DNA from 3 places in the Anoxybacillus sp. P3H1B genome. Region 3 is predicted to be linked to each of the others. Evidence: riboswitches for the same ligand, from Rfam matches in the RefSeq annotation. Region 3 holds a riboswitch; each other region holds the start of a gene.

Region 1 (5,332 bases), on a different contig from region 3:
TTATTTCAATCCCTTTATCCGCTAACACTTGAAACATTTGTGCAGCTACACCTGGATTAGAGATCATTCCTGAGCCGACAATCGATACTTTGGCCAGTTGGCTTTCATATTCTATCTTTGCTCCCTTGAATGATTCCAACACTTGCAAAGTCTCAGGCAAATCCTCTGTGCGAATGGAAAACGACACAGCTGCTGCTCCGCTATTGGTTGTATTTTGAATAATAATATCGACATTAATCCCGCGATTCGCTAACGCTGTAAAAACGGTTGGCAACATAGGCAACTCGTGCGGGAGCCCTTGGACCGTCACTTTTGTTACTTGATCTTCAAAAGCAATCCCTCTGACAATTAAATGCTGTTCCATTGAAACATCCTCCTTTACCGTTGTTCCGCTCTCTTCCTCCATACTCGAACGAACTTCCAGCAATACTTGATAATTTTTAGCAAACTCTACAGCCCGCGGATGAAGCACTCCTGCTCCAAGATTGGCCAGCTCTAGCATCTCATCATAGGAAATTTCCTCTAGCTTTTTCGCTGCTTTTACATAGCGCGGATCGGTAGTAAACACTCCTGTCACATCTGTATAAATATCGCACTTATCCGCTTGTAGAGCGGCCGCTAAAGCTACAGCTGTCGTGTCAGAACCGCCGCGACCAAGAGTCGTGATATCTCCCTTTTCCGTCACTCCTTGAAAACCAGCCACAATGACGATTTGTCCTGCTTGCAAATATTGATGAATTCTCGTTGTGTCGATATCTATAATGCGGGCATTGCCATGAACAGTCTCTGTCTTGATTCCAGCTTGCCAGCCCGTTAAAGAAACAGCTGCATACCCCTTTTCTTGCAAAGCCATCGCTAATAGGGCAATACTCACTTGCTCCCCTGTCGAAAGAAGCATATCCAGCTCCCGCTTGCTAGGTTGGGACGTTAGCTGTTTGGCTAAATCCACAAGCTGATTCGTCGTCTTTCCCATCGCTGAAACGACAACGACCACTTGATGTCCTTTTTGCACCTCGCTCATTACTCGATCAGCGACATGCTGAATACGTTCAATAGATCCTACAGACGTTCCGCCAAATTTTTGCACAATCATTCCCATTTTTCTCATCCCTTGTTCTTAAAATGTTGATTTCAGCATCCATACCGGTATAGAAACAAATAAAAAACAGCAATGAGAGGCTTCTCATTGCTGTGCATAACGAAATAAGAAAAGAAACGAATTCGCTCCACACAGTGAGATAGCTCTCCAAGATGGGTCATCTTGACAGTCCTACATTTCTTAAACGCAGGACCAGCAGGAAAAGCAATGAGACTTCCCCCACTTCGGCGAGCCTCCCCTTTCGGCATTTTTCTTTGGAACCCATTTTCCTCCAAATGCCTACTCTTGAAGTTCGCGCCTCTATCTTCACTTCTGTGCTTAGAAGTGTATAAATATGCAATTAAGGTGATTGTATCAGCTTTTTCTCCAATTGACAATACTATTCTCGCAGCTTTTCATAAATTTTTTCAGCAACTGCGCGAGGAATCGCCGCTTTTTGCAGCTCCTCAATCGTCGCTTCTTTTATATTTTTTAAAGAGCCAAAATGCTTAAGAAGCGCTTTTTTTCGCTTTTCTCCAACTCCCGGAATGTGGTCAAGCGCGGACTGAAATAACGATTTTCCTCGCGTCTGGCGATGAAACGTAATAGCAAAACGATGGACTTCATCCTGAATGCGCTGCAGCAAATAAAATTCTTGGCTGTTTCGCGACAATGGCACGATTTGTGGTGGATCTCCCATGATTAATTCCGATGTGCGATGCTTGTCGTCTTTTACAAGACCGGCAAGCGGAATTTCCAAGCCCAACTCATTTTCTAACACATCGCGAACAGCCGCCAGATGTCCCTTTCCTCCATCAATTAAAATCAAATCCGGAAGAGGAAGGCGTTCCTTTAAAGCACGGCTATATCGCCGCCGTACAACCTCGCGCATTGATTCATAATCATCTGGCCCCTTCACAGTTTTAATTTTATATTTGCGATATTCTTTTTTCTCAGGCTTGCCGTCGATAAACACCACCATCGCCGAAACCGGATCAGCCCCATGGATATTAGAATTATCAAACGCTTCGATTCGATGCGGTGTTGGAATGTTCAACGCAACTCCTAAGTTTTCAACCGCTTTAACCGTTCGTTCTTCATCGCGTTCAATAAGATAAAACTTCTCTTTTAAAGCGATCGCTGCATTTTTACTCGCAAGATCGACCAGCTCTTTTTTCTTTCCTCTTTTCGGCTGAATAACAGGCACCTGGAGCAACTGCTCAGCCAAGCTTCCGTCAACCTCAAGCGGCAGGATTACTTCTTTTGGCTTAAAATGATTCTCCTTGGAGTAAAATTGTCCTAAAAATGTGAGCAGCTCTTCATCGGGATCTTGATGCAGCGGAAAGATCGAAACATCCCGCTCGATTAGCTTTCCTTGACGAATAAAAAAGACTTGGACGCACATCCATCCTTTGTCATAGGAGTAGCCGAACACATCTCTGTTAACAAAATCCTTCATCGTCATTTTCTGTTTTTCCATCATCGCTTCAATATGCGCAATTTGATCACGGTATTCTTTAGCTCGTTCAAATTCAAGGGCTTCTGCTGCTTTGTTCATTTTTTCAACCAATTCTTTTTTTATGTCTTGGTGTCCCCCGTTTAAAAAACGGACAATCTGTTCCACTATTTCTTTATTTTGTTGTTCCGAAACCGAATAGATACACGGAGCGAGACATTGTCCCATATGATAATAAAGACAGGCGCGGTTCGGCAGGGACGCGCACTTGCGAAGCGGATACATGCGATCGAGCAATTTTTTAGTCTCATTTGCAGCCTGCACGTTCGGATACGGTCCAAAATATTTGCCGCGATCTTTTTTTACCTTTCTTGTAATAATGAGACGTGGATGCTCCTCAGCTGTAATTTTAATAAATGGATAGCTTTTATCATCTTTGAGCATGACATTATATTTTGGATCGTATTTTTTGATTAAATTCATTTCTAAAATAAGCGCTTCAATATTTGATGAGGTCACAATATATTCAAAATCCGCTATTTCATTCACAAGGCGCAGCGTCTTTCCATCATGCGTTCCAGTAAAATAAGAACGAACACGGTTTTTTAATACTTTCGCTTTTCCTACATAAATCACTGTGCCATTTTTATCTTTCATTAAATAGCAGCCGGGCTGCTCTGGCAAAACCGATAGCTTCTCTTTTAAGTGATCATGCATCATAATCACTCCAATGCTTAGTCTTTCCATTCATAAAGTGTAATTTTGCCGTATACCGGATCCGCCAGCTTACTTGAATCATACGTTTTGATTTTCCGCAAATGTCCGGTCAGCGATACACCTTGTGACTGGAATCCCTTCACTACATGATCCGTTATATAAATTTTAGCATGTGGATAGTTCGTTTGATGTTGTAAAAAAAATGAAAAATGCAAGGCTTGTTCATACGGAAAGGTAACACGAAGGTATTCGAGCACCCTCGCTTCTTCCCATGTGTACAAAACAAACCGTTCCTTCCTCTGTTGTAAATCATATGCTAATTGATAGGTGGCTGGCAAGTGTAAGGCTTGCTCACGCAAGTTCCATGTGCCAACAACAAGCTGGATCACAAGAACAGCGAGAGCAAACAGCTTCTTATACGCCGGCATCCCTCTGTCCAAAAAACGAAGCCATCCATAAAAAAGTAAAAAGTGAACAATGGGAAGAGCATGGCGCGGCTTCTCAATATTTTGAGCAAACAAAGCCCAAATCCCATACATAAAAATGCAAATAAGCAGCCAGCGCGGAAAAGAGAAGCGTCGGACAGAGTAAAACGCCCAAACGAATAACGCGATATATATTGTCAACAAGACGAAAGTACGACTAGAGAGACCAATCCAAACCATATTATGAAATAAAAAATAGCTTGTTCGCTCCCAAAGCGACTGCTGATCCGTTGCGGCCGTTCCTCCCCATTCCTGAAAATGCCCATTCGTAAACGAAAAAGCCAGTTTAATAAAGCTCATCAAGCCTCCTTCTGTCATAGCAACCCCTATGATCCAAATGGATTGAAAAATGGCGGCAAAACAAATAAAGAGCAATAAACGGGAGATTCTTCGATATTTTCGCCAATCTTCATACCATACAAAAGCGAAAGCAAGGGCAAAAGGAGCGTATGAAAGCCGGATGCCTAACAGCAAACTAAATACAAACAAAGACAATAGTTGAGCGTGCCAAGAAAGCCTAGTTTTGGCCCGCTCAATCGCCCATAGATACCACCATAAAACCGCTAATGCCGCTCCGTCCGACATCGGCTGAAGACAAATCAATACGACATAGCTAGCTGATTGCACTAGCACTGTAACAATCCATGCTTTTTCTTTTGAACTATATTGTGTTGCCAGCAAAAAAATAGGCACTGAAGCTGACGCGAGCATCATCACATTAAAAACGGATAAAGCTTTTGCCGGATTAGCGACAAACGAATGAACGAGCATTCCTCCCAAAACAAAATAAGGATAGCCAGGAAAATGAGGTTGCATCGCTAATAAATCATAGCGGTCTAAAGCAAAGGCAAAATCCACTTGGTCCCACGATGCAGCATATGGACTTGCATAGTAGATTTCAATTCCAAACAGCAAAACCAGTGCTAAAAAACCAAAATATGACATATATCGATGATTTCCCAGAAAATATTTTTTCATCTCATTCACCTTCACAAATGAAAAAGTACAAGACCTTTATGTCCTGTACTTTTTACATAATTTGCTTCGTTTTGGGTTCAAGCGTTTGCGAATCAGCGCTTGTTGGTTCCCCCTTTTTTGCGTGTCGACTATTAATGAGCAAAGAAATGACGACAAAATAACCAATATAAGCAACGATTTCTTCAAGAGAAGGCATCGCTGAATAGCCAAATAACGCTTTTAAAAAGACGCCGATGTTCCCTGAAAGCAGCGGATGCACCCCGTGATCACGAATATAGTGCTCATAATCAATAGGATGTTCAGGCAGCAGCCATGTTAAATCATATACATGAGGCATCACGCTACCAATAATATTTAAATCTTGCAGCATTGAAATCGCTTGAACGAGCAGACCGGCTGCAATCAATAGAATAAAAGCTCCTGTGACTTTAAAAAAGGTTTTGAGCGGAATGCGCATCGTTCCTTTAAAGAAGAAATAGCTTACTAGCGCAGCAAGCAGCACACCAGTAATGGCTCCCCAGCCTTGCATAGCGGCACTGATATTTCCTCCTGTGATGGCTGCAAAGAAAAAGACCGTTTCAACCCCCTCACGGAGCACCACTAAAAACGAATGGATCA
Region 2 (5,332 bases), on a different contig from region 3:
GAAATATTGCCTTTAATCATTGGCTTGGAGCACGATGATGAAGAAGAAGCTTGATCGTTAAATCCTTGATCTGTTGCATAATTTTCTATTGACCAAATCCCCAGTTGCTTCTCCCTGGCTTTCTCCTGAATTTGCCGGAATTCATCGACATATTTCGTATTAGGCTCAAATACGTAAGCCACCCGAGCATAGCCCTGCTCCAGCAGCAGCTCATTAAGCATTTTGTTTCCGATCCATACATAGGCTAGCAACCGGCCGTATTTGTCTCGTTCTCTCACATCCAATTCCAGCTCCACCTTTGTCCCTGATGGCAGTAATTGCTTCACATATTGACTTGACTCCACGCCAAACGGCTGCACGGGCTTGGTCGGATGTACAGATTCAGGTGTGTCAACCAACAATAAACGGACGGTTTCTTCTTTGCTTCCGACTGCAACTTTTAACGTATCCCCATCAATGACCCGTTGAACAATAGCTGGAATTTTTTCTGAAGATGATTGGCATCCCGTTAACACGAGAACCGCAAAAGCAGTCAAAAGCGCCATGAGGTATTTCTTCAATCTTTCTCCTCCTTCCGTATCTTATCGTAGCGCATCTCAGAAAACTTGACCACTATTTGTTCACTTTTTTATCCATAATCCTAAGCTTTCAAGACCATACACAACATTTTCCAAGGCGCATGGATCGCCTAAAAATAGAACTATTATTCCGTTTATATGGAGAAACTATAGAGAAAATGGAACGAACCTTTCGATCTTTTCATTTAAGCGATGCCATCCAATGGAATGGGTCAACATTTCTTCCTCAAACGAGTATGAATTGAACAAGCACCATGAATGCCCTGTTTCCATTGAACGAAATAGCTAGTATATAGAGTATGATGGAAAGATTCATTATACAAATAATATAATATTTAGATTAATAACACTATTAAATCGATAAAGATAAGTTTAAAAGTTTATATTTTTCTATTTCTATATAATTTTATTGACTTATAGATATTTTATAAAATAAAATGTTCTTTGCACGATCATCAATTTAGGAGGAAGAAAAATGGGAGCATTACCTGAGGTTCAACCGATGCAACAGGAACAAAGCAAAAAACATCCTCCCGGGCTTTATCTTTTATTCTTCACCGAGATTTGGGAGCGTTTTAGCTACTATGGAATGCGGGCGATCCTAGTTCTTTATTTAACGACAGCAACCATTAGTGGCGGTTTAGGATTTGATCAAAGAATCGCCGTAAGTATTTATGGGTTCTTTACAGGGATTGTTTATTTTACCCCTATTATCGGTGGATACCTTTCTGACCGCTTTTTAGGTCGTCGCTTAGCTATTACCATCGGCGGAATTATTATGGCCGTCGGCAATCTTATACTGTTTGCGGTCAATACAAAAATAGGGTTATATACGGGGCTTTTACTATTAATTATCGGAAACGGTTTCTTTAAACCTAATATTTCGACGCTTGTCGGTGAATTGTACGGACCAAATGACAAGCGCCGCGATGCAGCCTTTACCATTTTCTATATGGGAATTAACATCGGCGCCTTTTTTGCTCCGCTGATCTGTGGATTTTTAGCTGAAGATTATTTTAAAACGACTGTCAATGGCGTCGTGCAGTATGGATTTAAATATGGTTTCCTTGCCGCATCCATCGGTATGATAATTGGTCAAGTATTTTTTAATCTATTAGGAAATCGTTATCTAGGAGAAATCGGCAAAAAGCCGATTGGCAAACAGAAAACAGCTTCAACTGCGCCAAAAGAGCCGTTAACAAAAAAAGAAAAACAGCGCATTCGTGTGATCTTAATTTTAATGTGCTTTGTTGTCTTTTTCTGGGCTGGCTTCGAACAAGCAGGAAGCTCGCTTACATTGTATACCGATAAGTTCGTCGATAAATCCATCGGCAGCTGGACCATGCCAACCTCTTGGTTTCAATCATTAAATCCATTATTTATCGTTCTATTAACACCCGTTTTATCTGCATTATGGGTAAAATTGGCTAACTCTAAACGCGGTGATTTATCAGCTCCGACAAAGATGGGATTAGGTATGATTTTGCTTGGTCTCGGATTTGCTGTTTTGGTTCCTGCTCTGCTGCAAACCGGAAGCGACGAGCAACACATTACGGTAAAAGCAAATGCATTATTTATTGTTTTAACATACTTTTTGCATACGCTTGGTGAGCTTTGCCTATCACCGGTTGGGCTATCACTTACAAGCCGCATCGCACCGATTCGTCTCGCTTCCCTGCTAATGGGAGTTTGGTTATCAGCAACTGGTATCGCGAATATTTTAGCAGGTCAATTAGCAGCTTTTACGGAGTCATTAGGCTATCTAGAAATTTTCAGCTTAATTGGCGGCATTACCATTGTTCTTGGCTTTGTTCTGTTATTATTATCGAAAAAACTTGTAGAAATGTCAGAATAATAAAGAAAAAAGGATTCACTTATATCGTGAATCCTTTTTTCTTTGCTTATTTACCATTGGTCGTTTTAACATTCTTCAGTCGAGAAGTCTCCCATTTCTAAATCTTGCGAAGCTTGATGAAAGTGGGAGATGAATCGACTTCGGACAAGGACAGGCTTTTGCCTGTTCAATTGTCTGACCCTGTGGTAAAATAAACCTATGTCGTTCTTTCATAACTAGATATAGGAGGTTGCATGGAGAAAATAAAATGCGAAAACCAAGCTGATCCTTCCATGCGTAAAATATCCAAGGTACAAAAGAACTCCGAATTGTCGGACATCTAGGGTTGGAACGACCCGAAGTCACGCTCAGGGAGACGAAAGGCGGCTTTCGTCGTGGAACTGAGAAGCTCCCACTTCAAGCTTTAGCTAAGTGGTGAGTAGTTCACGAAACAGGATTTCTATCGTTCCATGCCTCTCGCTCTATTCCACGTATATAGTAAACATAGAAGGGTTTGGCTTTTTTGCGATTGAAGCATAAATAAATATTGTTTTTGTACAAAAATTGTTTTATAATCATCATGGAACAAAATGAATAGCATCCTCATTCACCCGATGAGGTAGAGGTTGCGGCTTTTATGAGTACAGCGAACGAGATGCAGAGAACATTGAAGACTTCGCTCGAAGGGAAAAGCCGCCGAAGTTGGCACATTTCTCTGGATGTGCGAACTGGGGCTGTCACCGAATAGGGGCAGCACTGTCACGGTTTGCGTAAAGCAACCGTGGGGCGCTATCTTCACGGAAGGGTTGATACGGGTAATGATTGCATTGCCGCCGAATCTCCTTCGGCGGCTTTTTTTATTGCCCGGCTCCTTTCCATGACAACATGAAAAAAAGGAGCGATGAAAACATGGAAAGCGTCATTCAAAAACAGGAAGCCGCCACACCGGCTTCGCCTAACCAGCTGCAACGAAAGCTAAAAACAAGGCATTTAACAATGATTTCTCTTGGGGGAACGATTGGTACTGGGTTGTTTTTAGCAAGCGGCGGAGCGATTCATACCGCTGGACCGGGTGGAGCGCTCATAGCGTATATCGCGATTGGAGTGATGGTATATTTTTTGATGACCAGCCTTGCGGAAATGGCCGCTTATATGCCCGTTACCGGAACGTTTAGTACGTATGCAACGAAATTTGTCGATCCTGCTCTCGGATTTGCTTTAGGATGGAACTACTGGTATAACTGGGCCATTACAATTGCCGCAGAACTCTCGGCTGTGACTATGATCATGAAATTTTGGTTTCCGAATAGCCCTTCACTTTTATGGAGCGCATTATGCTTAGTGATTATGTTTTTACTTAACTATTTATCTGTAAAAGGATTTGGTGAAGCCGAATATTGGTTTTCCCTTATTAAAGTAGTAACGGTTATTATTTTTCTTATTGTCAGCTTTTTCATGATTGTAGGTATTATGGGTGGTGAAGCGGTTGGATTTAGAAACTTCACCATCGACGACGCTCCGTTCCATGGTGGGTTCATGGCGACTCTCGGCATTTTTATGGCCGCAGGATTTTCTTTCCAAGGAACAGAGCTGCTTGGGGTTGCAGCCGGTGAAAGCGAGGATCCGAAACGAAACATTCCTCGCGCCATTCGTCAAGTATTTTGGCGTATTTTGCTATTTTATATACTGGCTATTTTAGCAATCGGGCTGCTTATTCCGTATACAAATGAAAATCTAGCGAATAGCGACGTTACGGTCAGCCCATTTACTCTCGTCTTTGATAAAGCTGGCATTGCGTTGGCTGCATCCGTTATGAACGCCGTCATTTTAACAGCGGTTTTATCAGCCGGAAATTCCGGTATGTATGCGTCTACTCGAATGCTTTGGGATCTAGCAAAAGAAGGAAAAGCGCCAAAATTTCTGGCCAAGCTAAATCACCGCGGTGTTCCTGTTAATGCATTACTAGTCACAGCTTCACTAGGAACGCTTGCTTTTTTGGCTTCGTTCTTTGGCGATGGCACCGTTTATGTATGGTTATTAAATGCCTCTGGTATGTCGGGATTCATTGCGTGGCTAGGCATCGCGGTCAGTCACTACCGTTTCCGCAAAGCATATGCCGCGCAAGGGCGCGATCTCAATGATCTTCCTTATAAAGCCAAATGGTTTCCATTTGGACCATTGTTCGCTCTAGTGCTTTGCACGATTGTCATTTTGGGACAGAACTATGGGGCCTTTATGGGGAAGTCAATCGATTGGTACGGCATTCTCGTTTCCTACATTGGACTGCCATTGTTTTTAGCGGTTTGGCTTGGCTATAAAATCGTGAAAAAGACAAAGGTCGTTCCCCTCAAAGAATGTGAATTAGACTAAAAAACCGCTCGGCTATGCCAAGCGGTTTTTTCAGTCGTGCTTTTTCGTTTTCTGTTCTTCGTCATCCATGATGCCTTTTGTAGCATTTTTAAATTCGCGGAGCGTTTTTCCAGCTGCTTGTCCAAGCTCTGGCAGCTTTTTCGGGCCGAAAAGTAACAGGGCAAAAAATACGATCAAGGCAATCTCGCCAAATCCTATGTTCATATCATTCACTCCATGCGCTTCATTTTCGTCTTTTCCTTTTCCATTATATCATATCATCTTTGAATTACTACCACTTTCGCTTCAAAGTGGGAGATTCCTGCGAACATGGAAACATCCTTCGGTTTTTCAGCTAGCAGACCTTCCCCGTTGTTCCAACGGGAAACGACAAGAAAGCTTGTACATTCGTCCGCTTCACACGTTCGACTGGGCTCGGTTTTCGTTGCTTCGAACCGTGCACAGACAAGGGAACGTTGAAGCTTTTACGTAACGGACGGTGTTCCTTGTCACAATCCTCTATCTTCAGTTTTTCCAAGAACCACTTACAAGTATAGAATAGCACATAGAT
Region 3 (5,332 bases):
CATCGTTCCACAAATCTTTGATGAACGCACTCACAGGTTTTTTCCATATCCTTTTCGCTGCGCTTCTTTTAGTAAATAAATGGCGTACAGCTCTCCTTCGTACTCTGCAAGCGTTCCTTCTTTTAAGCGATTGTTCCCGTCGGAAACAAAGACGCACACCATCCCGTGCTCCTCCACAACCAAAATATGGTGATGGTCTTGCCGCATTCCCTGTTTTCACCGTTCTTCCCTTTCTGTCACATTTAACTTCTGTAAATTCCTTTGTCGGTCGTTTTCCACCTTTCCACTTGCACATGCGCGATCGCTTTGGCATCTTCGAGCGTGGCTTTGCGAATGTTCCTCATCTTTCTCTCCTTTTCTTCATATCCTATTCCCTTTGCATTTCTACATGAGCTCGACAAAAAAAGGAAGAAAACCTACAACAGTTGCTTCCTATCCTCTATAGAAAAAAGCTGGCCAAAAAAAGCTAGCCAGCCTTCCAATCAAGCAAATCGGTCATTTTTATAGTTGTTGATCATTGACGCTGTCCAGCCACTGCTCAATTTCTTCCATAACCGACTGAACGCAACCATCTGCAAATGGCGATATTAAATGAGCCACTTGTACAAGTTTGGTAAATGACTTGCTTCCTCCCTCACGGCAAAGCGTTAAATAATCGCGCCACGCTTCCTGATAGTTTTCTCTTGAACGCTTCCAAAACTGAAATGCACACATTTGCGCAAGCGTATAGTCAACATAATAAAAAGCCGTTGTATAAATATGGCTTTGCCGTTGCCAAAAACCGCCGCGTTCCAAATAATCATGGCCATCGTAATCCCTTGTTGGCATGTATTTTCGTTCGATTTCCCGCCATTTTCTCTTCCGTTCCGCTGGTGTTGCCTCCGGATTTTCATAAACGAAGTGCTGGAATTCATCAACCGCCACCCCGTATGGCAGAAACAGCACAGCCGAGCTTAAATGATGAAATTGATATTTTTTCGTATCTTCTTTAAAGAACAGCTCCATCCATGGCCATGTGAAAAACTCCATGCTCATGGAATGGATTTCACACGCCTCTAACGTCGGCCAATTATACTCTGGAATTTCGTAATGGCGGCTTTCATACACTTGAAAAGCGTGGCCCGCTTCATGGGTGAGAACATCAATATCGCCGGACGTGCCAGTAAAATTCGCAAAAATAAATGGCGCTTTATATTCTTCTATATATGTGCAGTAACCACCGCTTGCTTTCCCTTTTTTGGCCAAAAGATCCATCCATTCATTTTCAATCATAAACCGGAAAAACTCGCCTGTTTCTGGTGACAGCTCTTCATACATTTTTCGGCCGTTTTCGATAATCCACTTTGCATCCCCTTTTGGAATCGGATTGCCCGTCGGGAATGAAAACGCTTCATCGTAATATTTCAGCTTCTCAACGCCAATTCTTTTCCTCTGGCGTTCATACAGCTTTTCTGCTAACGGCACAATATAAGCTTTCACCTGCTCACGGAATCGCGCAACCATTTCAGCATTATAATCGGTCCGTCCCAACCTTGCATATCCAAGTTCAATAAAGTTGTTAAACCCTAGTTTTTTTGCAATGCTTGTACGCACTTTGACAAGCTGATCGTAAATATGGTCAAATTGTTCCTCATGCGTTTCAAAAAAGGCAAATCGCGCTTCATTTGCCCGCTTCCGCATTTGCCGATCAGGCGACTCCACAAACGGCTGCAGCTGTGCCAACGTGTATTCTTGTCCTTCAAATAAAATTTTTGCGGAGGCTACCAATTTCGTATACTCGCTTGCTAGCTTATTTTCTAACTGTAAATCCGCGACAATCTCAGGAGAAAACGTTTTAAGCTCTGTTTCCGCAAGTGCAAATAACTGTTTTCCCCAGCGTTTTTCGAGCTCCGAACGAAATCGGGAGGCGACGAGCGCCTCATAATATTCGTTGACAAGGCCTTTGACAATCGGATCCACCTCATCGAAAAAATCTTGCTCCTGCTTATAAAAATCATCATTTGTATCAACCGTATGGCGAATATAGCAAATTTGCGCCATCGTGCTAAATTCGTTGCGCAGTTTATTGATTTGCTTCATCGCTTCATCCTGCTCTTCCGCATGCAGGGCCTGCTGAAACGCCTGCAATGCCGCTTGAAATTCTGTCTTTAGTTTTTCCATGTCAGGGCGTTTATATAGAAACTCGGAAAACTTCAAATCCATCCCTTCCTTTTCCTCAAAAATTTCTAACCTTAGTTATATTCCACTTGTTTGCTAAAAATTCCTGTTCATGCTTCAGATAAAAGCATATTGACGAATATTGTCGAATCGTGTATGATTATCAAGGTAATTGAATATTTTTTCTTCTCGTCAACTTAGATGAGATAGAGGTTGCAATGGATAAAAGTAGTTTGAATGAGGGACAGAGGAACCGATGACTTCAAACGAAAGGATCCATTGCCGAAGTTTGCAGCGTACTCTGGCGCCGCAAGCTGGGCCTGCATTCGAATAGAGTCAGGACTGCCATCGCTTATCTTATATGGAAGCGATGGAGCGCTATCTACATTAAGTTCGATGCGGATGTCACATGCACCCGTTGAAAACTTAAGGGTGTATTTTTTTTTTGATAAATGCGCAAATCAGAAAGGAGTAGGGGTTATATTGCAGCAAAATAAACTAGGTCTCTGGGTATTAACGGCGCTTGTCGTTGGGAATATGGTTGGATCAGGAATTTTTATGCTTCCTCGTTCACTTTCAGAAGCCGCGAGCCCTTTAGGGGTCATTTTAGCTTGGCTATTAACAGGTGGCGGAGTGCTAATGACCGCTCTTGTCTTTGGCAATTTAGCGATTCGCAAGCCTGCGTTAAATGGCGGGCCGCAAATTTACGCGAAGGAATTGTTTCCAAAGGGCTCAAACGCCTCGGTTTTATCGGGATTTATGTCTTCCTGGGGCTATTGGATTGGAAATTTTGCTGGAAACGTGGCCATTATTACGACATTTACGAGTTATTTATCCACATTCTTTCCGATTTTAACAAGCAAACAAACCGTATTTATGGTAGGCGCTACACCGATCAAACTCGGCAACCTCCTTACATTTATGGTTTGTACCGCTCTATTATGGGGAATGCACTTTATTATTTTGCGCGGCATCGAGGGAGCCGGAAAACTAAATTTCATAGCCACTTCGGCAAAGGTACTCGGCTTCTTTTTATTTATTGCCATAAGCTTATTTGCATTTGATAAAAGCAACATCGGCTCTATCGTCGCTCCGCGTTACGATGAAGCAGGCCATTCCGTTAGCCTGTTCGGGCAAGTGACCGGCGCGGCCGTTGCGACATTATGGGCATTTGTCGGAGTGGAATCTGCGATTGTGTTCGCTTCACGTGCACGCAAGCAAACAGATGTCAAACGGGCAACCATTCTTGGTTTGCTGATTGCTCTCATCATTTACATTGGCATAAGTGTGCTTGTAATGGGCTTGCTTCCGCAAAAACAGTTGATTCATTCAGAGAAGCCTTTAGTGGATGCGATTCAAACCATTTTAGGACCAAGCGGCGCATACATCTTAGCTGGACTTGGCCTCATCAGCCTTCTTGGCTCGACGCTCGGCTGGGTGCTATTAAGCGCGGAAGTTCCATATCAAGCCGCGAAGCAAGGATTATTTATCCCTGCTTTCTTAAAAGAAAACAAAAAAGGAATGCCGAAACTCGCTTTAGTTTTGTCAAATGGATTAGCGCAAATTTTCATTTTCTCAACGATCTCTCATTCGATGTCAGCTGCATTTGATTTTGTCATTTATATTGCGACACTCGCTTATCTTGTTCCTTACTTTATCGCTTCTGTCTTTCAGCTCAAGCTCACATGGACAGGAGAGACATATGAAACCAATACAAAGCAGCGAATCACGGATGGAGTCATTGCAGCACTGGCCACTATTTATTCCATTTGGGTCATTATCGCGGGAACATCTGACATCAAAACCTTTATGCTTGGCGTTGCGTTGCTCGCAAGCGGCATCATTTTTTATCCGCTTGTAAAAAAAGCAGTAGACAAAGAAAAAAACGCGAAAAAAAGACTGTCAGCTTAATCCAAAAAAGAGGGGTTTCTCCCTCTCTTTATCTTTTATCTATAGTCCCTCCTCTCTCTTTATCAAAAAAGAACGCGCGCCCGCCACCCATTATAAAAAAGCGCCAGCGAATCTTTGATCCGCTGGCGCTTTCACCATCCGTACTTATTGCTGTTTCGCACCGTATCCCATTTTTTTCAATAACTCAATAACCTGTTCTTTCTCTTCAATCGTTAATCCGGAAAGTGTTTCATGGATCGTTTGTTCATGCTCCGGAAATACCTTTTCAATAAAAGCTTTTCCCTTATCCGTAATCGAAGCATAAGTTACACGGCGGTCCTTTTCACATGCTTTGCGCATAATTAGCCCTTTTTGCTCTAATTTATCGACAACATATGTGATGCTGCCGCTTGCCAGTAAAATTTTCCCGCCAATTTGCTGCAATGGCTGATCCCCCTTATGATATAGCAATTCCAACACAGCAAACTCCGTAGGGTTCACGCCGAACGACTGAATGGATTTATTTACTTGATCATTAACAGCACGGTACGCTCTTGACAGCACAATAAATAGCTTTAATGATTGCAAAATTTCCTCTCTATCCGCCACTTGTCATCAAATCCTTTATCGGTCGAATTCGAAGCCATTGTAGCGAAAAATCCTCTCTTTGTCAATGAAACGCCCCGATCTACGCCGTCCATTCCGTACGTTCTTCTGCCATTCGTTTCATTGCTAGAAAACCTCTCGGCGAATCGAATCGATTCCATCCATCAAAAAGCGCAAGAATCGCTTAAGATTCCTGCGCTTTTTGGTTATTGAACAGCTTCTTCTTTTTCCTCATAAGGATGGGCAACCCAGCCAGATGGATCAATAAACAAACGAACAGCTACCACTTGGCGGTCTTCCATTAATGTGAAGAAATGCGGATTTCCTTCTGGAACGGAAATAACATCGCCAGCTTCCAGCTGCACTTCAAAATATCCTGTTTGTTCGTCGCCTTTAATAATGAAAATGCCGTGTCCTGCGACGATGGCGCGTACTTCATCCTCCGTATGGATATGCACTTGTTCAAATTTCTTCAATAATTCCTCTAAATTCGGAGTAGCATCTGATAAAGCGACAACATCCCACGCTTTATAGCCTCTTCTTGCTGCTAAATCCTCAATATCATCTTTAAAAATCGCTAAAATTTCCTCTTTTTCCTCGTCACTCAAAACAAACGTTTCTTTTAAGTGACTTGGCAGCTTGCTAACATCCCAATGTTCATACAGAACGCCTTGCTTTT

Evidence for each region. Region 3 has a riboswitch for lysine ahead of AT864_RS04455 (amino acid permease). Riboswitches for the same ligand answer to the same signal wherever they lie in the genome.
Region 1: it holds a riboswitch for lysine, as region 3 does, so the genes downstream of both, AT864_RS03030 (aspartate kinase) here and AT864_RS04455 (amino acid permease) in region 3, are expected to answer to the same signal.
Region 2: it holds a riboswitch for lysine, as region 3 does, so the genes downstream of both, AT864_RS09855 (amino acid permease) here and AT864_RS04455 (amino acid permease) in region 3, are expected to answer to the same signal.

The regions. Positions count from the first base shown of each region.
Region 1 covers NZ_LPUG01000009.1:552,515-557,846, forward strand. Annotated here, with positions in the region: gene AT864_RS03030 (aspartate kinase) at 1-1,099, opposite strand, end outside; lysine riboswitch at 1,232-1,410, opposite strand; gene uvrC (excinuclease ABC subunit UvrC) at 1,479-3,251, opposite strand; gene AT864_RS03045 (nucleoporin-interacting protein) at 3,269-4,714, opposite strand; gene AT864_RS03050 (FTR1 family protein) at 4,767-5,332, opposite strand, start outside.
Region 2 covers NZ_LPUG01000015.1:139,624-144,955, reverse strand. Annotated here, with positions in the region: gene AT864_RS09865 (thermonuclease family protein) at 1-560, opposite strand, end outside; gene AT864_RS09860 (peptide MFS transporter) at 1,054-2,433, shown strand; lysine riboswitch at 3,025-3,212, shown strand; gene AT864_RS09855 (amino acid permease) at 3,322-4,782, shown strand; gene AT864_RS09850 (twin-arginine translocase TatA/TatE family subunit) at 4,813-4,986, opposite strand.
Region 3 covers NZ_LPUG01000011.1:62,905-68,236, reverse strand. Annotated here, with positions in the region: gene AT864_RS18265 (GNAT family N-acetyltransferase) at 31-207, opposite strand; gene AT864_RS04460 (M3 family oligoendopeptidase) at 502-2,196, opposite strand; lysine riboswitch at 2,357-2,546, shown strand; gene AT864_RS04455 (amino acid permease) at 2,641-4,068, shown strand; gene AT864_RS04450 (MarR family winged helix-turn-helix transcriptional regulator) at 4,213-4,656, opposite strand; gene AT864_RS04445 (acireductone dioxygenase) at 4,860-5,332, opposite strand, start outside.